3 regions of the Chromohalobacter sp. HP20-39 genome follow, and region 1 is predicted to be linked to each of the others. Evidence: riboswitches for the same ligand, from Rfam matches in the RefSeq annotation. Region 1 holds a riboswitch; each other region holds the start of a gene.

What was found. Region 1 has a riboswitch for thiamine pyrophosphate ahead of thiC (phosphomethylpyrimidine synthase ThiC). Riboswitches for the same ligand answer to the same signal wherever they lie in the genome.
Region 2: it holds a riboswitch for thiamine pyrophosphate, as region 1 does, so the genes downstream of both, RVY79_RS09180 (ABC transporter ATP-binding protein) here and thiC (phosphomethylpyrimidine synthase ThiC) in region 1, are expected to answer to the same signal.
Region 3: it holds a riboswitch for thiamine pyrophosphate, as region 1 does, so the genes downstream of both, tenA (thiaminase II) here and thiC (phosphomethylpyrimidine synthase ThiC) in region 1, are expected to answer to the same signal.

What each region holds. Positions count from the first base shown of each region.
Region 1 is NZ_JAWHTP010000004.1:79,094-86,254, forward strand. It holds gene RVY79_RS09965 (heavy metal translocating P-type ATPase) at 1-1,428, shown strand, start outside; gene thiC (phosphomethylpyrimidine synthase ThiC) at 1,529-3,463, opposite strand; TPP riboswitch at 3,546-3,675, opposite strand; gene RVY79_RS09975 (NAD(P)-dependent oxidoreductase) at 3,762-4,679, shown strand; gene RVY79_RS09980 (sugar dehydrogenase) at 4,691-5,869, opposite strand; gene RVY79_RS09985 (lysophospholipid acyltransferase family protein) at 5,933-6,868, opposite strand; gene RVY79_RS09990 (VOC family protein) at 6,970-7,161, opposite strand, start outside.
Region 2 is NZ_JAWHTP010000003.1:527,263-534,423, forward strand. It holds gene sohB (protease SohB) at 1-711, shown strand, start outside; gene RVY79_RS09155 (metalloregulator ArsR/SmtB family transcription factor) at 730-1,053, opposite strand; gene RVY79_RS09160 (7-cyano-7-deazaguanine/7-aminomethyl-7-deazaguanine transporter) at 1,552-2,226, shown strand; gene RVY79_RS09165 (alpha/beta fold hydrolase) at 2,278-3,048, shown strand; gene RVY79_RS09170 (ABC transporter substrate-binding protein) at 3,104-4,090, opposite strand; gene RVY79_RS09175 (ABC transporter permease) at 4,210-4,977, opposite strand; gene RVY79_RS09180 (ABC transporter ATP-binding protein) at 4,974-5,735, opposite strand; TPP riboswitch at 5,769-5,873, opposite strand; gene RVY79_RS09185 (hypothetical protein) at 5,957-6,799, shown strand; gene RVY79_RS09190 (potassium/proton antiporter) at 6,866-7,161, shown strand, end outside.
Region 3 is NZ_JAWHTP010000005.1:171,117-178,277, reverse strand. It holds gene RVY79_RS12305 (AGE family epimerase/isomerase) at 1-1,250, opposite strand, end outside; gene RVY79_RS12310 (hypothetical protein) at 1-13, shown strand, start outside; gene RVY79_RS12300 (hypothetical protein) at 1,294-1,638, opposite strand; gene RVY79_RS12295 (YciI family protein) at 1,647-1,943, opposite strand; gene RVY79_RS12290 (MFS transporter) at 2,141-3,397, shown strand; gene tenA (thiaminase II) at 3,413-4,084, opposite strand; TPP riboswitch at 4,167-4,290, opposite strand; gene RVY79_RS12280 (FAD-dependent oxidoreductase) at 4,742-5,956, shown strand; gene RVY79_RS12275 (helix-turn-helix transcriptional regulator) at 6,110-6,361, shown strand; gene RVY79_RS12270 (FAD-binding oxidoreductase) at 6,373-7,161, opposite strand, start outside.

The DNA.
Region 1 (7,161 bases):
CCGGTGACCGGTGAATCGGTGCCCAAGAGCAAGGCGACCGACGAGGACGTCTTCGCAGGCTCGATCAACCAGGACGCCGTGCTACGTATCCAGGTGACCCGCCCGCCCCAGGACAACACCATCGCCCGAATCATTCGCCTGGTCGAGGAGGCTCAGGAAGCTCGCGCGCCCACCGAGCGCTTCATCGACCGCTTCAGCCGGATCTACATGCCGGCCGTGGTGGGAGTGGCTCTGCTGGTCGCCCTCGTTCCACCGCTGGCCTTCGGCGGTGAATGGAGCGTATGGACCTATCGTGCGCTGGCGCTGCTGTTGATCGGCTGCCCTTGCGCACTGGTGATCTCGGTGCCGGCGTCGATCGCTTCGGCGCTATCGGTGGGCACACGTCGCGGCCTGCTGCTCAAGGGGGGCGCGGTGATCGAGGCGACCGCCAAGGCCAGCATGGTGGCCTTCGACAAGACCGGGACCCTAACCGCCGGGCGCCCGGTAGTCACCGATGTCGTCCCCGCTGACGAAACGAAAGATGCCGATGCCGTCGTCACGCTGGCTGCGAGTCTCGAGCAGGGGTCCAGCCACCCGCTGGCCGAGGCGATCCTCCAGCGCGCCCAGGAGCAAGGGCTGGCGTTGACCCGGGTGAGCGAGGCGAAGGCCATTGCCGGGCACGGCGTCGAGGCGCGTATCGACACACGGCGGGCGTTTGTCGTCTCCCCGCGCTATGCCACTGATCTAGGGGTGCTTCCCGAGTCCCTGGCGGCATCCATCGCCGCTCTCGAGGAGTCCGGCAAGACCACCGTTGTGGTAATCGACGGCGACACGGCGACGGGCCTGATCGCGCTGCGCGACGAGCCCCGTGAGGATGCCACGGCGGGGGTGCGCGCGCTGTCGGCGATGGGAGTGCGCTCGGTGATGCTGACCGGCGACAACCCGCGTACCGCCGCGGCGATCGCCGATACCATCGGCCTCGAGTATCGTGCCGGGCTGCTGCCCGATGACAAGGTCACCATGATCCGCGAATTCACCGAGCGCGAGCGCGTGATGATGGTCGGCGACGGTATCAACGATGCCCCGGCACTGGCCACGGCACACGTCGGTGTGGCAATGGGCTCGGGGACCGATGTAGCGCTGGAGACCGCCGATGGCGCGTTGCTGCGCAACCGGGTGGGCGACGTCGCGGCGATGATCGGTCTGGCCCGCGATACCATGGCCAACATCCGTCAAAACATCACCATCGCGCTGGGCCTGAAGGCGGTTTTCCTGATTACTACGGTACTGGGAATCACCGGGCTGTGGCTGGCGATCCTCGCCGACACCGGGGCGACCGTGTTGGTCACGCTGAATGCGTTGCGCCTGATGCGTGCCCGGCCCGATGCCAAGACGTCGAAGACACAGACGCCGACGCAGACACTCGCCGGCTCGTCGGCCGGTGTCTGAACAGGGACTCGCTGCCAGGTACGGCAAAACGCGGTAAAAAAGGAGAACGCTCAATGAGCGTTCTCCTTGCTGTGTGGGCTGGACCAGCGCGCCCCGACGATCACACCTTCCGGTAGAGTTCGGCCCCCTCGCGGCGGAACTTCACGGCCTGCTCCTCCATACCTTTCATGGCCGCCTCCACGTCGCCCTCGAGGTCGTTGTCCCTGGCCTCGTCCTTCAAGCTGGCCCCGTTGTTCAAGAAAGAGTCGCGAACCTCATGGCTGATCTTCATCGAGCAGAACTTGGGCCCGCACATCGAGCAAAAATGCGCGACCTTGGCGGAATCCTTGGGTAGTGTCTCGTCGTGGTATTCCCGCGCGGTATCCGGGTCGAGCCCCAGGTTGAACTGATCCTCCCAGCGGAATTCGAAACGCGCTTTGGACAGCGCGTTGTCGCGGCGCTGGGCGGCCGGATGCCCCTTGGCCAGGTCGGCGGCATGCGCGGCGATCTTGTAAGTGATGATGCCGGTCTTGACGTCGTCCTTGTTGGGCAGACCGAGGTGCTCCTTGGGCGTGACATAGCAGAGCATGGCGCAGCCGTACCAGCCGATCATCGCCGCGCCGATACCGGAGGTGATGTGGTCATAGCCCGGCGCAATGTCGGTGGTCAGAGGACCTAGGGTGTAGAAGGGGGCCTCGTCGCACTCCGAGAGCTGCTTATCCATGTTCTCCTTGATCAATTGCATCGGTACGTGGCCGGGCCCTTCGATCATCACCTGAACGTCGTGCTTCCAGGCAATTTTGGTCAACTCGCCCAGGGTTTCGAGTTCGGCGAACTGGGCTGCGTCGTTGGCGTCGGCCACCGAGCCGGGGCGTAGGCCATCGCCCAGCGAGAACGCCACGTCATAGCGCTTACAGATCTCGCAGATATCCTCGAAATGGGTGTAGAGGAAACTCTCTTCATGGTGGTAGAGACACCATTTGGCCATGATCGAGCCGCCTCGGGAAACGATACCGGTGACGCGCTCGGCGGTGAGCGGCACGTAGCGCAGCAAGACACCGGCATGAATGGTGAAGTAATCCACACCCTGTTCGGCCTGTTCGATCAGAGTGTCGCGGAAAATCTCCCAGGTCAGATCTTCGGCGACGCCGCCGACCTTCTCAAGGGCTTGGTAGATGGGCACGGTGCCGATGGGCACCGGGGCGTTGCGGATGATCCACTCACGGGTTTCGTGAATGTTGGCGCCGGTGGACAGGTCCATGATGGTGTCCGCGCCCCAACGGATGCCCCAGGTCATCTTGTCGACCTCGTCCTCGATGGCCGAACTCACTGCCGAGTTGCCCAGGTTACCGTTGATTTTCACCAGGAAGTTGCGGCCGATGATCATCGGTTCGGTTTCCGGATGGTTGATGTTGCAGGGGATGATCGCCCGCCCTGCGGCCACCTCATCGCGCACGAACTCCGGAGTAATCTCCTCCGGGAGGCGTGCGCCGAAGCCTTGACCGGGATGCTGCTGGCCGAGGATGCGCTCGACTTCCTGGTTGCCTGAGTACGCTGTAGAGAGGGCCTGGCGGCGCTGATTCTCGCGGATGGCGATGAACTCCATCTCGGGTGTGATGATGCCCTGTCGAGCGTAGTGTAGCTGGGTCACGTTGTTACCCGATTTGGCGCGTCGCGGTGTGCGGGTCAGCTCGAAGCGTAACGGGGCGAGCATGGGGTCGTTGGCGCGGCGCCGACCGTATTCGGAAGTAGGGCCGTCGAGGCATTCGGTGTCGCCACGCGTATCGATCCAACGGCGGCGTAACTCGGGGAGCCCCTTGCGCAGGTCGATTTTCGCCTCAGGATCGGTGTAGGGACCTGAGGTGTCGTAGACCAGCAACGGCGGGTTTTTCTCATCCTGGCCGGAGGTGCGGGTCGGCGATAGCGATATCTCGCGAAAGGGCACACGGATGTCCGCACGTGAGCCTTCCACGTATATCTTGCGCGAGCCGGGTAGCGCCTGAATGGCGGCCTCGTCGACGCGGGCGGTGTCGGAAAGAAATTGCGGTGATGTCATATGTGCTCCAGGTCATGACGCAAGTCAGGCCGGCGCACAGCGTAGGCGGGAGAGGTGAGCAACGGTGAATGCATCTTCAGGTGTTGCGCCCCCGCTTGATCCCTACGCCGGTACTAGCCGGATCAGGTTCGTCGGGATCCGTCGTGGCGTCCGCCTTGATGGCGAGCGCAGGACGATCTCAGCCGGTTCCACCGGCACCCCGTCAAGCTGTCGTCTAGAGTCTAGCAAGGTATTGCCCGAATGAAATCCCTGTGCGATGTACGGACCAGAGGGACGTCAAATCCTCGTTTGCGTGCTAATGTCCCAGGGAAAACAAAGCAAAGGAGCGTTGAACATGAAAGTTGGATTCATTGGCCTGGGCGCCATGGGGCGTGGCATGGCGCAGCAGTTACTCGAGGCGGGGCATGAGGTCACGGTATGGAATCGCTCCCCCGAGGCGGCCGAAGCGCTCGCCGAACAGGGCGCCAAGATCGCCAAGACACCGGCCGACGCGGCGCGATGTGAGGTGCTGGTGAGCATGTTGGCCGACGATCAAGCCGCGCATCAGGTGCTGGTGGAAAGCAAGGCCATCGAGGCGATGAAGAAGGGCAGTGTTCACATCAACATGGCCACGGTGTCGGTGGCTTTCGCCCGTGGCATGGCGGCGCTTCACGAACGCCTGGGCGTAGGCTATGTCGCCGCGCCGGTGCTGGGGCGTCCGGACGTCGCGGCGGCGGGCAAGCTCAATATCATCGCTGCCGGCGACCCGGCACAACTCGAGCGGGTCAGACCCGTGCTCGACGCCATGGGTCAGGCTGTCTGGCCGTTGGGTGAATCACCCGAGCGTGCCAATGTGGCGAAGATCGCCGCCAATTTCATGCTCGCCAGTGCCATCGAATCGATGGCCGAGGCTTCGACACTAACGCGCGCGTACGGCATCGAGGCCAGCGATTTTCTGGATATCGTCACCAATACGTTGTTCGCCTCGCCGGCTTATCAGGGCTACGGCAAGATGATCGCCGAAGCGCGCTTCGAACCCGCCGGGTTCACGATGCGTCTGGGTCACAAGGATGTCGGGCTGGCCTTGAGCGCGGGTGATGAGCAAAGCGTCGCCTTGCCATTGGGCAGCGCGGTCCGCGACCGTCTACTCGACGCCCTCGCCAACGGCGATGGCGACAAGGATTGGTCGGGGCTCGCCGAGGTCGCCGCGCGCCAGGCGCATCTGGACAAGCGCTAGGATTTCTCGGATCAGGGCGTCAGGCGATACAACCCGGTATCGCCTTCGTCGGCGGTGAAATAAAGCGCGCCGTCGCGGTAGGCGATACCGGCGGGGCGCGCCCAGCGTTCGCCATTCTCCGCCTGGAAACCGCTGACCAGGTCGATCACCTGTCCCTGGCGGCCGTCGTCCTCGAGTCTAATGCCGACGATCTTTGGCGGCCGGCGGGTAGTGCGACCCCCGGCTGTTTGCGTGGCCCAGCTGCCATGGATGGCGGTGACCATATCCACCTGCCAGGGATTGTCATCAGGCAGAAAGGTCAGGCCGATGGGAGCGCTACGAGCGGCAAACGTCGCCACTGGTGGCGCGAGCGTGTCACGCCCGGCGGGCGGCGCCGAGTCGATGCATTCATCGCGTTGCCACTCGCCCTCATTCCATTGATACCACGGCATGCCGTGGAAGCTGTCGGTCTCGGCGCGTACCAGTAATTCCGGCGGCACCTCGTAGCCCCAGTGGTCGGGGCCGTTGTTGTTGAGATACAGCGTCCCTTCGGGGCTCCAGGCCATGCCGATGGGGTTGCGCAGTCCGCTGACGTAGGGCGTCCATTCAGGCGTCTCGCGCGAGGAATCGAGCGCCATTACCCCGCCTCGCCGGTCCTCGAAAGCCGTGTCCATGGTGATGCGTTGCGCCGAGCAGTTGCCTTGAATGCCGAGCGCGACATAGAGCCTGCCATCGGGTCCCACGGATAGCGAGCGCGAGGCGTGGCCACCCCCGCCGGGCAAGTCGGCGACGCCCTCGAAATCCATCTCTGTGACGTCCTGTCCCGGCGAATACGCAGTGCGATAGAGACGATCGGTGGTCGCTACGTACAAGTAGCCTTCATGCACCACGGCGCTGTGCGGGTAACCGGACAGCGGGATCTCCGCATCGACTCGATCATAAGGCGGTTGCAGGCGATACAGGCGCCCTGCCCGGGAGCCGATGAACATTTCGCCTTCGGGGCCGAAACTGATCAAGCGGGGCGCGCGCAACGAGACTCGTTTATCGAGCGTGGCACCATCGGGCACATTGGCCCGTTCAGCATTGCCGGCAACCTCCACTGACGTCAGCGCTTGGGCCTGGCCGGAGACGATCAACATGGCGCTCAGCCATAGGCTCGCAAGCGCTGGGGCGCTTCGTTTCAGCGTCTGGGTAGCGTGGTGAACGATCATGCACGACTCCTCGAGAAATCCTCTGGAGCAGTGTAGACAACAATCAACGATTCGCCCTGACGCCTAGTAGAGTCGATAGCGCTTGAAATCGGGCCGCTTGGCAGCTTCCTGGCGGGTCTTGCGAAAGCGCTTGTATTCCCATTGATACTGAGCGGGTTCCAGGGCGATGGCATGCTCCACGCTGGCATTGACCCCGGTGGCGGATAGTACCTCGTCGCTCGAGTAGACGCGTTCGTCGGCGGCGAGGAAGTGCAGCGCGAAGCCCCTCCCGTGAGGCAGGCGTTGCGCTACGCCGGTGACGACACGGGCCTCGGTACGCGCCACGAGCTTGGGTAGCAAGGTGGCAGTGTAGGCCGGGCGCTGGAAGAAGTCGGCGAACACGCCGCTGCCCCAGTTTGGCTCCTGATCGGGGAGGATCCCGACTGCCTCGCAGCGCTTGAGTGCCTTGAGCAGTGAGGCGACACCGCGAGGATTGGTAGGGACCAGTTGGGCTCCCATGCGTTCGCGGCCATGCCGGATCACCGGATCGAGTGCGTCGATCTTGGGAGGCTCGTACATGGCGGTGAACGGAAAGTGGCTGGAAAGCCAGAAGTTGAGCACTTCCCAATTTCCGTAATGCGGTGCCAGGACGATGACGCCACGTCCCTGGGCGCGGGCATCATCGAGCAGTTCGCGGCCATGCACGGCGCGGATCGAATCCTCGACGCGCTTCGGTGTAGCCATCCAGGCAAAGCCCAGCTCGAGCATGGTCGCCGAGGAGTGCGTCAGGCTGTCCCGCGTCAGGCGCCGTTGCTGACGTGCTGGCATATCCGGATAGACGTGCCTGAGATTGGTGCGCGTCACGTCACGTTCGCGGCGGCTGAAGGCGAGAATCAGCGGACCGATCAAACGCGCCAGTTGCCACAGCCGGCGCGGTGTCAAGCGTGCCAGAGTGCGCCACAGCAGGGCGATGGCGCGTGCGCGTAAAGGAGAAGAAACGTCTTCGGACATCGAACTCATGGCATCATCGGTTACGGCGGACGATAGGGACCGTATTATACAGATCGTGCGGCGTATGCCTGTCCGCACGTGCGTACAATATCGACGCCCTTTTTGTCAGGTCAGCGGCGCCTGGGTCGTGAAATCTCGATCAGGTTGCCATCCGGATCGCGTACGTAAAGCGTATCGGCGGCACGATGTTCAGCCGGTCCTTTATCCAGCGGCACTCCGAGTGCTTCCAGGTGCGCCTCCACCTCTGCCAGGGATAGTGAGCTGCGAAAGCCCATGGTCTGATTGCCCGGCACGGCAGGGTG
Region 2 (7,161 bases), on a different contig from region 1:
ACCCCGCAACTGGCGGAGCAGGTCTCGCTGTTGCTGGGGGAGCTGCAGGCCGAGGATGAAGTGGTCGTGCGTCTCACCTCGGGCGGTGGTCTGGTGCATGCCTATGGGCTCGCAGCCGCCCAGCTCGACCGGCTGCGTGACGCTGGGGCACAGCTGACCGTGTGCGTCGACAAGGTGGCCGCTAGTGGGGGCTACATGATGGCCTGCTGCGCGCATCGCCTGATCGCGGCACCGTTTGCCGTCATCGGGTCGATTGGCGTGGTCGCGCAGGTGCCCAACGTGCATCGCCTGCTCAAGAAGCACGATATCGATGTCGAACTGCTGACGGCGGGGCGGTACAAGCGGACCTTGACCGTCCTGGGGGAAAATACCGACGAGGGGCGCGCCAAGTTTCTCGATGATTTGCAGGAAACCCATGATCTCTTCAAGCGCTACGTCGGCGAGCGGCGTCCGGCGCTGGAAGTCGACAAGGTGGCGACCGGCGAAATCTGGTATGGCCGTCAGGCCCTCGAGGATGGCTTGATCGATGAGATCGCCACCAGCGACGGTTATCTTGCGGCACGCATGAAGGAAGCGCAGATCCTGCATGTGACGCTAGAGCCGCGCCATTCGCTGTTGCAGCGTGTCGGAGTGGGGGCTTCGATGGGGATTGAGCGTCTCGGGGATCGCGCCATGGAACGCTTGGAAGCCAGCAGTTGGCAGCGGCGTTGAGCCGCTGCCGGGGCCGGTTTAGCGTGATTTGCCGTAGAGCGCGACCAATGAGTCGACCACCGTGCGGGCTTCATCGCCCGCCAGGGAATAGTAGATGGTCTGCGAGGCGCGGCGAGTCAGCACGAGGTTCTCGCGGCGCAGGATGGCCAGGTGCTGCGAGAGCGCCGACTGACTGAGGTTGAGCTTGCGATTCAGTTCGGTGACCGAAAGCTCTGCGTCGTCGAGCAGGCACAGGATACGCAAGCGGTTTTCGTTGGCCATGGCCTTGAGTAGCGTCGTGCCTTTGTCGATGGCGCCATGACCGGCGTCGATCAGGGCGGAGGCAGGCTGGAGCGGGCGCATATTGTCTCTCCTACGTTGGGATTGGCGATGGAATGCCGAAGGGCGAGGGATGAAACGCCCAGCGGCAAAGGGATGCTCGTGTGCCGAATGACCGTCGATGTCCGGCGTATCCTTACCCCTATTGGACAAGCGGTCATTCCCTGTTACTCATTTTTGATTTAGCGAATCATCAATAACTTCGCCAGCCTTGTCCAAGGTAGTCTTCAACGGTATTTCATCGGTTGCGGTCGCAGCGTGGTCGACAGGTCGGATAGTCGGACATTGTAATCGCTCTTGTCGTCCCGTAAGGCATTGATGTTACGTGGATAGTTCCTCTTGGTCTCTGGCTTTCGGCGTCGTTTTTATTCATACCCTGGAACAGGGTGGTGATGTGTTGCGCTGGTTGATATCAGCGAAATCCTTTACAATCGCGCCGCTTTCACTCGGCGTCTTCCACGCTGTCCCGCCTTGAGGGTTCCCTTACCCCTCGGCCTCTTTCGGCAACTAAAAAGGTGCTGCATGTTCGTCCTCGATTCTCGCCAGGCGCGCCGCTTGATGGGGTGGCTCGTGAGCTTCCACATTATCGTCATTGCGGCCAGCAATTACTTGGTGCAATTACCGTTTACGATGTTCGGTGTACACACCACCTGGGGAGCGTTCAGCTTTCCGTTCATCTTTCTTGCCACGGATCTGACCGTGCGGTTGTTCGGGAAACGCCGGGCACGAACGACCATCACGCGTGTCATGCTACCCGCTCTGCTGATTTCCTACGTGGTCTCGGTGCTGTTTCAAAACGGCACTTTCCAGGGCATCACGGCGCTGGGGGACTGGAACCTGTTCGTGGGGCGTATCGCCCTGGCGAGTTTCATGGCTTATGTGTTGGGGCAGTTGCTGGACATTCATGTCTTTGATCGGATGCGGCGGCTGCGCGCCTGGTGGGTGGCGCCGGCGTTCTCGACGCTATTGGGCAATCTGGCCGATACCTTTGCGTTTTTTGCTATCGCCTTCTGGAATGGGCCCGATGCGTTCATGAGCGCGCACTGGGTCGAAATCGCCTGGGTCGATTATGCCATCAAGCTGAGCGTCAGCTTGGCCTTCTTCCTGCCGTTGTATGGTGTGCTGTTGGGGGCGTTGACGCGTCATCTGGCGCATGTCGCCGATGCCTCTGAACGGGTGTCGGGACGCAATGCCTGAGATGCCTCTGGTATCATGCCGACATGATTTGAATGGCTGACGAGGCACATTGTGGAATTACATCATGTCGATACTGGCGGCGCCGGGCGCCCGCTGGTGGTGTTGCACGGCCTATTCGGAAGCGCCGATAACTGGCGCTCGCATATCAAGCGTTGGCAGGAAAGCCGCCGCGTAATCGCCGTCGATCTGCGTAACCATGGAAAATCTCCGCATGTGGCAGGCATGAGCTATGCCGCCCAGGCGGCGGATGTCGAAGTCCTGCTGGATCGTCTTTCTGTCGACAGTTGCGACCTGCTGGGCCACTCGATGGGAGGCAAGGTCGCCATCACCTTGGCGCGCCAGGCGCCTCAGCGTGTCGCGCGCTTGATCGTGGCTGATATCGCGCCGATTGCTTACCAGCACGGCCATGAGGCGATTTTCAAGGCCATGCGCGCGGTCGAACGGCAACCGCCTTCGGACCGCAAGGAAGCCGACCGGATCATGGCGAATTTCGTCGAGACTCCGGCGATACGGCAGTTTCTGGCGACCAACCTGGTCCGCAGCGAGAACGCTACGCTGGTGTGGCGTGTGGGACTCGATGAGATTGAGGATGATTACGCCCATATCGTCGCGGTGCCGGATGGGGAAGGCACCTATACGGGGCCGACGCTCGTGCTGCGTGGCGAGCGTTCCGACTACGTTGAGGATGACGCTTTGCCGGCGGTCGAGGCGGTGTTACCGGAGGCACGTGTCGAGACCGTGCCTGATGCCGGGCATTGGTTGCACGCCGAACACCCTGAAGCATTTCAAACGGCTGTGGCGAACTTTTTGGCCAGCGAATGAGATAAAACGACCTGGAGTGCTAGGTAGGTCTCCAGGTCGTTGGCGATAAGACGCTCTAGAGACGATTCACGTCGACGGCGAGGCGTGAGACCGGGCTTTTGGCTTTGATCTGGCCGCGCTCGAGGAGAAACGCCTCGAATGCCTTGTAGCGGCGCACATCAAGGGCGGCGGGTCGCAGGGCGAAGCGTGGAATGGAGTTATACCAGGCTTTCTTGTTGACCGGTGTATCCAATGCCGGATCAGAGGCCTTGAAAGCTTTCCAGCCCTCGTCGGGGTGATTGATGATCCAAGCTGTGGCGTCTTCGATGGCAGCCATGAAACGGGCATAGGCATCGCGGTGTGTGTCGAGAGTCTCGCGATTGGCGATGAAGATCAGTTCGTCGTAGGTGGGGACGCCTTCTTCCTCAATATAGAATGCTCGCCCTTTGACGCCTTCCTGGGCCATTTGTGCCAGTTCGAAGTTGCGAAATGCGCCGGTGATGGCATCGACCTTGCCGCTGATCAATGCCGGTGTCAGCGCGAAGTTGACGTTGACCATCTCGACACTTTCAGGGTCAACGCCATTGTGCTCGAGCATGGTATTGAGCAGTACTTTCTCGACGCCGCCCACCGAGTAGCCAATGGTCTTGCCGGCCAGGTCTTTCATGCTCTCGATATCGCTGTCGGCACGTACCAGCGTGACATTGAGCGGTGTCGCGATCAGCGTGCCCACGCGTACCAACGGCAAGCCTTGGTCTACCTGTAGATGCAACTGAGGCTGGTAGCTGAGTGCCAAGTCCACCTTGCCGGCGGCGACCAGCTTGGGGGGGACACTAGGGTCGGCCGGCGAGATTAGCTCCACATCGAGCCCATGTCGCTCGAAGAAGCCGCGTTGCTGGGCGATGACCAGGGGGGCGTGCGTCGGGTTGGTGTACCAGTCGAGCATGACCTTCAGGGAAGTCGTCTCCGAAGTGCTGTCGTCATCTGCGGCCCAAGTCGAGCCGGGTATGATCAACATCAGCGCAAGGCAAGCTCCCATGAGGCGTCGAGTCAAACGTAGCATGTGATGTTCTCCTGCGGATCTCCGCCCATTGAGTGTGGCGGGCGTTATCGTTATCGCCGTAAAAGGCGGTGTGTGGGGCATTGCCATGCGATGGCGGGTGCTACCCCGGATGATCGTTGTCAGTTGGTGGTGCCGGTGCGGTCGTCATGCCAAGGCATGAGGCGCCGCATCACCGCATCGGTAGTAAAGTAGAGCGCCACCCCGAAGGTGATGAGGATCAGCAGGGCGGCAAACATCAGATCGACCTGCATGCGCGCGTTGGCATTGAGCATCAAGTAGCCTAGGCCTTGGCTGGAGCCGACCCATTCGCCGATCACCGCCCCGATGGGGGCGGCACTGGCGGCCATGCGCATGCCGGAGGCCAGTGATGGCAAGGCGGCGGGCAACTGAATGCGCAACAATTGCCGTCGACGGTTGGCCCCCAGTGTCTGGGCCAGGTCCAGCCACCCTTGTGGCGTCTGGCGCAGGCCGTCGTAGCATGTCGAGGCGACCGGGAAATAAATGATCAGCGTGGCCATGACGATTTTCGCAGTCATGCCATACCCCAGCCATAGCATGAGAATAGGGGCCAGGGCGAACAAGGGCACGGCTTGGCTGATCAACAAGATTGGTAGCAAAGTGCGCCGCAAGCCATGAAAACGAGCCAAGGCCAGGGCCGTGCCGAGCCCGCTCATGAATCCGATGAGCAGCCCCGCGACGATTTCGATGACCGTGATACCGGCATGATGCCATAACAGTTGCTGGTGCGCCGCGAACGCTTGCACGACGGTCAGCGGCGCGGGAAGGATATAGTCGGGAACGCCAGTGACGATGACGAGTAACTGCCAGAGGCCGAGTAGGGTGATGATCCCCAATAGGGCGGGCCAGAAACGCTTGAGTATACTCATACGACACCCTCACCGATATTGCCATGCGGCGCGTGGAGACGATTCACCAACTGCGATTGCATGCGCTGGACATCGGGCGCCTCGAGGGCACGGGGGCGTTGTCCGCCGGGGACGTCGAAGTCGCTCAACGATGCCGGCTGACCGCTGAGTATCAGGATGCGATCGCTCAGGCGCAGGGCTTCGAGCGGGTCGTGCGTGACCAATAATACGGTGCGACCGGCCAGCAGGCGCGCGGCTAGCTCATGAAGTTCCAGGCGAGTGATCGCGTCGACGGCAGAAAACGGTTCGTCCATCAAGACTACGGGGGCGTCTTCGAAGAGCGTGCGGGCCAGCGCGACGCGTTGACGCTCCCCCCCGGATAACGTCTTGGGCCACTGCTCGGCTTTGTCGCCGAGACCGACGTCGCCGAGCAGGTCCTGGGCGCGTTGATGTTGCGCCGCCGTGGGGCGACCGCGCAGCGCGGGGCCGAGCAGGACGTTGTCGATGACCTTGCGCCAGGGAAGTAACTGGTCTTGCTGAGCCATCCATGCCAAGCGGCCGGCCAATGGGCGCTTATCGGTGGTGGTGAGGGTCAAGTCATGGGTGTCGGGGATCGGGAGGGCAGCGATCATGCGCAGCAAGGAGCTCTTGCCGCTGCCGCTGCGGCCGAGCAGCCCCGTCCAGCTACCAGGGGTAAAGTCGGCTGCAAGGCCATCGAACAGCCATTGCCCCGAAAAGGCGAGCCTCGCCTGGGACAGCGAAAAACCGAGGGACGTCATCAAGGCTCCATGAATGGGGCGAAGGACGTGCCGACGGCACGCTCTGGTCTTTCCTCCGCCGGTGTTAACCGGATCAGGTTCCAGGGTTGCGTGTGGCGCTCTCAGCCCATTCCTTGATGGGCACCCCTATCCAGAGAGGGTTATTGTATCCTGATGCGACGGCGACTGCCCAGACGTGCTGGGTGGTCGCCTCGCTATCGCTTGGGCAGCCAGGAGCACGCATGTATCCCGATCCCGCACTGACGCATCGCGTCGAGGTCTTTACCGGTCATGCTCTTGCCCCGTTGCCATTGGCCTGGGATGACAGCGCCAACTGGTTGTGGCGAACGCGCGATGAGGCGCCGCAACTGCTCAAGCTGGCGCGAACGCATCCCGCCCAGGATCCGTTCTGGCAGGGGGTCAATCGGCTCTTCGGTTTCGATCGCTGGCGTTGCCCTGAGGCAATAACGCGACTGGTGGGGGCCTTGCCGACGTATTTGCCGTTGCCGCCATTACCCTTGACGTATCTGGGCGCATTGCATCAGACGCCGCTCTGGAGTTTGCCCTGGAGCGAGGGCGTGTCGGCGCGAATGGGAGAAGTCTTCGCCGAACTGTTGGGTAGCCAGTTGGGCTACCTGCATCGCGAAACCGTCTCGGGCTGGGGGCATCCTCTGGAAACGGTCTGGCCGCTATCGCAATGGCCGCGACGCGCGCGCGATTTTTTAAAACACCATCCTGGCTGTGCCGATTGGCAGGCACTGCCTGATTTCCCCATCCCGTCGCGCGCCGTGTGGTGTCTGCCCGATTTGCGTGCCGATCAATTCCTGTATGGCGCTACCGGATGGTTATGGAGTGACTGGGAGGCACTGGTGTGGGCGCCGCTCGAGTTTGATTTGTGTGTGGCCGAGCTGTTGATCACGGAGCCTGCCGAACGGGATGCCTTCGTCACCGGCTACCGGCGACAGTCGCCGGATGTCGCGCTGGGCACATATCGCCAGGGGATGCGGGCGCTGATCTGGGCCATGCGATTGCAGGGCGATATAGATTGGCGTGTCGTGCAATCGCATCCACATTGGTTGATGTAGGTGACAGCATGATGCACCGGGACATGGCATACTAGGTCCTTGAATTCAGGGAGATAGTCGTTAGTCGTGGATACCATCAACAGCCTTTTTTTGTTTTCGGGATTTCTAATCGCGCTGAGTATCGTGGCGAGCCGTGTTTCGTCACGCATCGGCGTGCCGCTGCTGGTGTTGTTCCTGGGGTTGGGCATGATGGCCGGCGAGGAAGGTGTGCTGGGCATCGAGTTCGATGACTATTCGCTGGCCTACCTGATTGGACACCTGGCGCTGGCGATGATCCTCCTCGATGGTGGCTTGCGCACGCGGCTCAAGACGTTCCGCGTGGGTCTCAAGCCGGCGCTGTGCCTGGCGACACTGGGAGTCTT
Region 3 (7,161 bases), on a different contig from region 1:
CTATCTTGCATAGCTACCGCCACGGCCAACGCGGGCGCCAGCGGTAGACGCGGCAGCAAGGTGGCTTGGTAAGCGTGATAGAGATCGGGTTTGACGTCGCCCTGCGCCATGTCGATAGCGAGGCGATGATCCAGTTCTTGCTGCCAGCCGCCACGTGCCCGGTCGATGAAGGTGGTGTCGATGAAGTCCCACACATGGCGATACCAATGCTCATAGTGCGCCTCGCCGGTGCGCTGCAGGAAAGCCCCAGCCGCTGCCAACGCTTCGGCATGCGTCCAGTGGCGCCGCCGCCGGGAGCTTGGCTGGCCCTGCCAATCCACAGTGTAAACCAACCCAGGCGCACCGTCACAGGCCCAGCCGTCACGTAGGCTGGCCTCGAACAGCGCAGCGGCGTCCGCGAACAGCCACGCGGGCGCCTCCCGCCCACGCGCCTCGAGCGCCGCCTCCAGATGCAGCATCAGGCGCGACCATTCGAAGCCGTGTCCGGGCGTGGCGCCATAGGGGGTGAAATCATGGTCCGGCTCGTCGGCATGAAACGTCAGCCATTCGGACCAGTCGCCATGAAAGTGTTCGAGTATGCGATAGTCGCGCGGCGCCGCGTGCTGATGGATCAAGCGCTCGACGACAGCCAGCGCCCGATCCAGCCAATGTGGCTCATCGCGCACATCGGCCAACGCCAGGCACAGCTCCACGCCATGCATGTTGCTGTTGCCGCCACGATAGTCCGCCAGCTCACGCCATCCTTGCGCATAACTTTCGACAAAGGCCTGCTCGCTCTCCGACCAGAAGCGCGTCTCGATGACCTCGACCACTTCATCGAGCAGCCGTGCTGCACCGGGGATGCCCGCCTGGGTCGCCGTCGCGGCCCCCAGGGCGACGAAGTGATGCAGGTAGCACTGCTTGGTGCGATCCTCCGTCGAAGCGGGATCGGCCACCAGCCAGCCGCCATCCTGCTCGTCACGCAGCAAACCGCTCAAGGCACGTATGGCATGCTCGGCCAGCGCGGCCGCGCCGGGCACGCCCTGCATCGCCGCCAATCCATAGCTATGCGCCATGCGCCCGGTAATCATTGTATCGGCGCCGGCGCCTTCAAGAATCCGGCCATCGCCGTCCAGCGGCGCGAAACCGCCGCTGTCGAGCCGCGCCTGACGGTGAAAATCGAGCAGCCTCAAGCCCTCCCGCATCAGCCAATGATGGTGTGTATCGGTATCCAACCAGCGCCGTGATAGTGAGCGATTGTTATCTGTCATGTCATACACGCCTTGAGTTCTGGATAAGTAGGGCCAACGGAATTCACTCACGCGCCGCCAGCACGCGCTGGTATTCCTCCCGCCACGCCTGAGCATGCAAGGCGGTATCGGCGGGAAAACGCCCCAGCTCGACGGCCAGTTCGAAGAAGCCACGGGCCGGCATGTGCGGCGCGCGGCGACTGACGACCAGCGCGGCGATGAAGGGTCGACCTTGAGCGGCGTCTTCACGCATCAAGACCTCCAGCGCCTGGGCAACACGCTGGATGGTACGCGGTGGCTGCAAGCCGAGCGCGTCAGCGACCTCCTGGTAGGTCATTGGCAGCTTCTCTCGCGGCGCCGCTTCGAGCGTTTCGCGCACGGCGGCAAGCGGTAGCGGACTATCGGACATGGTCTCGCTCAAGCGCTCGGGTCGAACAGTTTGACTTCGCGAATATCGACGCGCTCCCACACACGACCGGTCATGTAGGGTTCCGTCTCAAGCCACGCCTCCAGCGCATGGCGGTCGGCGAACTGGAAGTGCACGCTGGAACCCATCATCTTGCCGTTGTCATCCAGAATCGCCCCGCCGCTAAGGAAACAGCCCTCACGGGCGAGCTGGCACACGCCGTTCAGATGCGCATCGCGATTGGCCAGACGGCGATCCAGCGCCTCGACATCGGTGTAATCGTAGGCCACTACGGCATATTGCGGCATGATGTTCTCTTGTCTCAAAAATATTGAATCGGGGGCGTTGCCACCATGGTCTGAATCATGCGTGAGGCCAGGCCGTGGTACAACGGTAAGTAAGGTATTAACGCCGCCACCCTGGCCCCTTTCACCTGACCCGAGATGCTCATGCACCGCAACTCGACCAATAGCGCTCACGTCGTCAACCAGCCGCCACGCATGGCATGAGCGATACCCGCCTTTTTCGCTCGCTACGTTTTTACAATTACCGAGTGTGGGCTATCGGCGCCCTGGTCTCCAATATCGGCACTTGGATGCAGCGCATCGCACAGGACTGGCTGGTACTGACCGTGCTCACCGATCACGATGCCAGTGCCGTGGGCATCACCATCGCCTTGCAGTTCGGCCCGCAATTGCTGCTGCTCCCGCTGACCGGCTATGCCGCCGACCATTTCGACCGCCGCCGGCTGATCCTTCTCACTCAGGCATTGCTTGGACTATTGGCAATAGGGCTGGGGCTGGTCACCCTCACCGGCGTAGTGACACTTTGGCAGGTCTATGTCTTCGCCTTGGGGCTCGGCTGCGTCACGGCCTTCGACGCCCCCGCTCGTCAGACCTTCGTCAACGACCTGGTCGGCGAAAAGCATCTCTCCAACGCAGTGGCCCTCAATTCGACCTCCTTCAACGCTGCACGGATGATCGGCCCCGCCGTTGCCGGATTGTTGATCGCCGCCGTCGGCAGCGGCTGGGTCTTCATGATCAATGCGGCCTCATTCGCCGCCGTGCTCGGGTCGCTATGTCTACTGCGGCTCGACGAACTGCTCCCCGTCGCTCGGCCAAGGCATAACGCCGGCGGACTGACGGAAGGCTTCCGTTATGTCTGGCGGCGCCCCGAGTTGAAAGCCATCTTGCTGATGCTCTTCATGATCGGCACCTTCGGCTTCAACTTCGCGGTCTATATTTCCACCATGTCGGTGAAGGCGTTTCACGGCGAAGCGAGCCTGTACGGCTTCCTGACCTCATCCTTGGCCGTCGGTTCGGTCGCGGGCGCGCTATTGGCCGCCAAGCGCGAGCGCCCGCATATGCGACTGCTGTGTTGCTCTACTCTGGGATTCGGTGTCTGCTGCGGTCTGGCGGCGCTCGCCCCCAACGCATACCTCTTCGCCGCCGCCCTGATGCTGACGGGCCTGGCGGCACTGACCTTCATGACCGCGTCCAACGCACTGATTCAGCTCTCGACGGAACCAACAATGCGCGGCCGAGTAATGGCATTACGCATGGCGATCACCATGGGCGGCACGCCGCTTGGCGCCCCCGTCGTCGGCTGGCTCGCCGATCACGCCGGACCACGCTGGGCGATGAGCGTCGGCGCCAGTGCCGGCGTCATCGCCGCCCTGATCGGGAGTATCATGCTGATTCAACAGCGCCGGCAGCGCTTGCATCGTCGACCGCAAGGGGCTGATCGCCAACATGAGCCGTGACATGGACTGATCTGATTATTGGCTGACTTGCCAGTCGAGCCCCATTTGCCAGAAGTCGATTTCAAGACGGGTCGCATCTCGAAAAACACCGGCGAGCTCGTCAAAGCGCTGCTCGGTCACGTCGGCCAGTCGTTCATCCAGCCATGCGATTTCGCTGCGCATGGCGCTCTGGAACGCGTCGCTTTCGTACATTGCGATCCAGGCATCGTAGGGATTGGCATCGCGAACCGTCGTGGGGTCGCTGTTGAGAGTATTGGCGATTTCGCCATAACCCACCAGACACGGAGCGAGTGCCACGTGCATGTCGAGTAAATCGCCCCGGTTGCCGGCATCGAGCACGTAGCGCGTGTAGGCCATGGTGGCCCGGTCTTCTGGCAACCGAGCCAAGTCATGATCGGTGATCCCCCATTGCCGGCAGTAGTCGACATGCAGCGTCAGCTCGGTATCAATGATGGCCTTGAGACTGTCAAAGGCTTGGCGCAGATCTGCCATATTGCGGCTTTTATAGATCGCCAATGCATACGCCCGCGCAAAATGCTGAATGAACAGATAGTCCTGCTGGAGATAATAGCGAAAAGCGTCCGACTCGAGCGTACCGGCGCCCAATCGGCGCACGAAATCGTGCTGGATGTACGCCTGCCAATCGGCCGCGCACGCGTTTTTTAGATCGTTGAAACTATAGCCCATGATCGTCTCCGGTCGTTGGCAAGTAGAGGATCCGGAGACCAGGAGAGGTAAGCGGGTGTGTTGTCATTGACTCGCTTGATTCCCTACGCCAGTACCCGCCTGCATACGCAGGCATTCCCCGGATCAGGTTCAACGGGTCGATGCACTAGCCAGGCCCATGGGCCTTGCACCTCTCAGCCGGTCGTCCGGCACCCCGTCAAGCACGCTAGACACACTAGCCAACCGGAGGTTGTTTTTTCAACAACCGCACGGGAGAGGGTCAGTCCTGAGGCACACGAGGCGAAATCACAGCAGGAGCGTTCTAATATCGCTCAGCGCCTGGGATGACGCCGGAATAATTAAACAGCACTTTGTGCTTATAGCGGTCTTGTGCCAATGGATTTCTGGCGACCCCGTTGCCGGCGATGATGCTCTGGAGGCACGCTGGATGCCGATAGAAGGTCTAAAGAGCCAGGAGTTGGCGTTAAGCCTTGATGTGGTCGAAGTGGCCCAGATGGCTGCCAAGCTAAACCATGCTTTCTCATGAGATAGAAAGATTTTCCTCTCGTGCTCGGGCGAGAGAAGGCGCCAACTTTGCGTAATACAGCGATAGTCCAACCCACCACGTCATTCGCGTCTATCTTACGAGGATCGCCTTTCCTTGCTCACGGAGCCTGTATGGACCTCAAAAGCGGCTATCCTTTCTGGGCAGTCAAGAACGGACTGCTACAGGCCTTTCCCAAGCTCGACCAGGACTTGACCTGCGAGGTCGCCATCATCGGGGGCGGTATCACCGGCGCCTTGATCGCCGATGAATTGGCTCAGCATGGACATGATGTCATCGTGCTGGAGCGCCGTGATGTGGGCTGGGGCAGTTCGGCGGCCAGCACCGCGCTGATTCAATACGAGATCGATACCCACATGACCGATCTTGCCGCACGCTACGGCGAGGCCGATGCCGTGCTGGCCTATCGCGCTTGCGCACAGGCCATCGAACGCCTCAAGGGCCTAGCCGACGCTCTCGGCGATGTCGATTTCGCCATGCAAAGCAGCCTGTATTACGCCAGCGACGAAAGCGATGTCGATAGTCTCTATCGCGAATGGAAGATGCGCCGTCGGTACGGCTTTGCCGCCGATTGGCTACCCCAGGAAGCCATCTCGGAACGCTTCAGCTTCAGCGCTCCCGGGGCGATCCTGACGCATCTCGCCGCGCGCCTCGACCCTTACCGTATGGCCTACAAACTGCTCGACCGCGTACTCGATGCGGGCGGACGGGTGTATGACCGCACCGAAGTCGACAACGTCACGCCGCACGCACGCGGCGTCACGCTCACCACTACCAGCGGCCACTCACTCGCCTGTCAGCATCTCATCGTCGCCGCAGGCTATGAAGCGCAAACCTGGCTCGATGACAACGTCGCCATCAACCGCAGCAGTTATGCCTTTATCACCGACCCCATCGCAGCAGACGTGCTGGGCGAACTCGCCTCGACACTGGTCTGGGAATCCGCGCGCCCTTACCTCTACATGCGCACCACCGGCGATGGCCGGCTAATGGTCGGTGGCGAGGACGACGATATCGATATCCCCGCCAAGCGTGATCAACGCGTAGGCCAAAAGGCTGAAACCTTGATCGAGCAAGTGGAAACGCTATTCCCTCATCTATCACTCAATCCCACGTTTTCCTGGGGCGGCACCTTTGCCGAAACCGATGATGGCCTGCCCTTCTTCGGCCCTCACCCGCAATACGGTGATCGCATCCACTTCGCCATGGCCTACGGTGGCAACGGCATCAGCTACAGCATGATAGGCGCCGACCTGCTACGCGCCCTGATCGAAGGCCGAGAGCACTCACTGGCCGAGCTATTCTCCTTCCGGCGCGTGGGAGATTGACAAGCGTAAAGCCACTAAAAATTACCGTTCGGTCACTAACCGGCCATCAAGCCTCTCGTGGCGTCATAAATTACCGCTCAGTAATTATAATGCTGAAAGTCACGATATATGACGCTACACTTACCGAACGGTAATTATAGATCAGGAACGTAAATGGCCGACTCCCCCCCATCCAAAACATTTGGCGACCGCATTCGTCACAGCGAAGACCTCGGCAAGCTGGTACGCCAGGCGCGTGCCGAACAATCATTGCTACAGACCGACTTGGCCGGGCTGGCCGGCACCGGAAATCGCTTCATCGTTGACCTGGAGCGGGGTAAACCGACGCTGCAGCTCCAGAAAGTTCTGGATGTACTCGATCTCATGGGTCTCGAAGTCATCGTGCAGCGCAAGGGGGTTGGATAGCAGCTCGGCGATCATTCGATGATCGAGGCGAAGTAATCGTTCACCCGCTTGAGTGATCGCTTGAGCAGCGGTACCGACTTGCCACGACGCATCAATGACTCTTCTCCAGCGTAGCTGTAGGTGATCGCTTGTGCGGCGAGCCAGCGCAACGGCTCGGCTTCCCAGCGTTTGATCAACTGCCGATGACTCGCGTTGGTAAAGGCCCACGGCATCCGCGCCAGGTGGGTATCGCGGCCCAGGATCATGTCCGCTAATGTACGCCCGAATAAATGCGAGGCGGCCACGCCTTCACCGGCATAGCCGCCGGCCGTGGCAAGACCGCTGTTATGGTCGAAAATCGCATGTGGTCGGAAATTGCGCGACAAGCCCAGCGAGCCGCCCCAGCCGTAGTCGATCCTGACCCCTTCCAGCGCGGGCAGAAGATCGACCAGCAGATCCCGCCGCATACGAATCGCCTCGTCGCCGATGGCCTGGCCGGCCTTGGGCCGGGCGCCGAGACGATAGTTGCCGCGGGCGCCGAAAACGATGCGCCCGTCGGCGGTGCGATGACCGTAATTGATCAACCGGCTGGCGTCGGAGAAGGCGAGGCGTTCGGACATCCCGACCGCTTGCCACGTGGCATCTGAAAGCGGCTCGGTGGCGATCACCAGACTCTGCACCGGAATCACATGGCGCTTGAAGTCATGAAAGCGATCGGCGTAACCCTCGGTGGCACACACGACCGTCGGTGCCTCGACGCTCCCCTCGTGAGTGCTCACTTCGTGTCGACCCAGGTAAGTGGCGCGGCTGTGCTCGTGGAT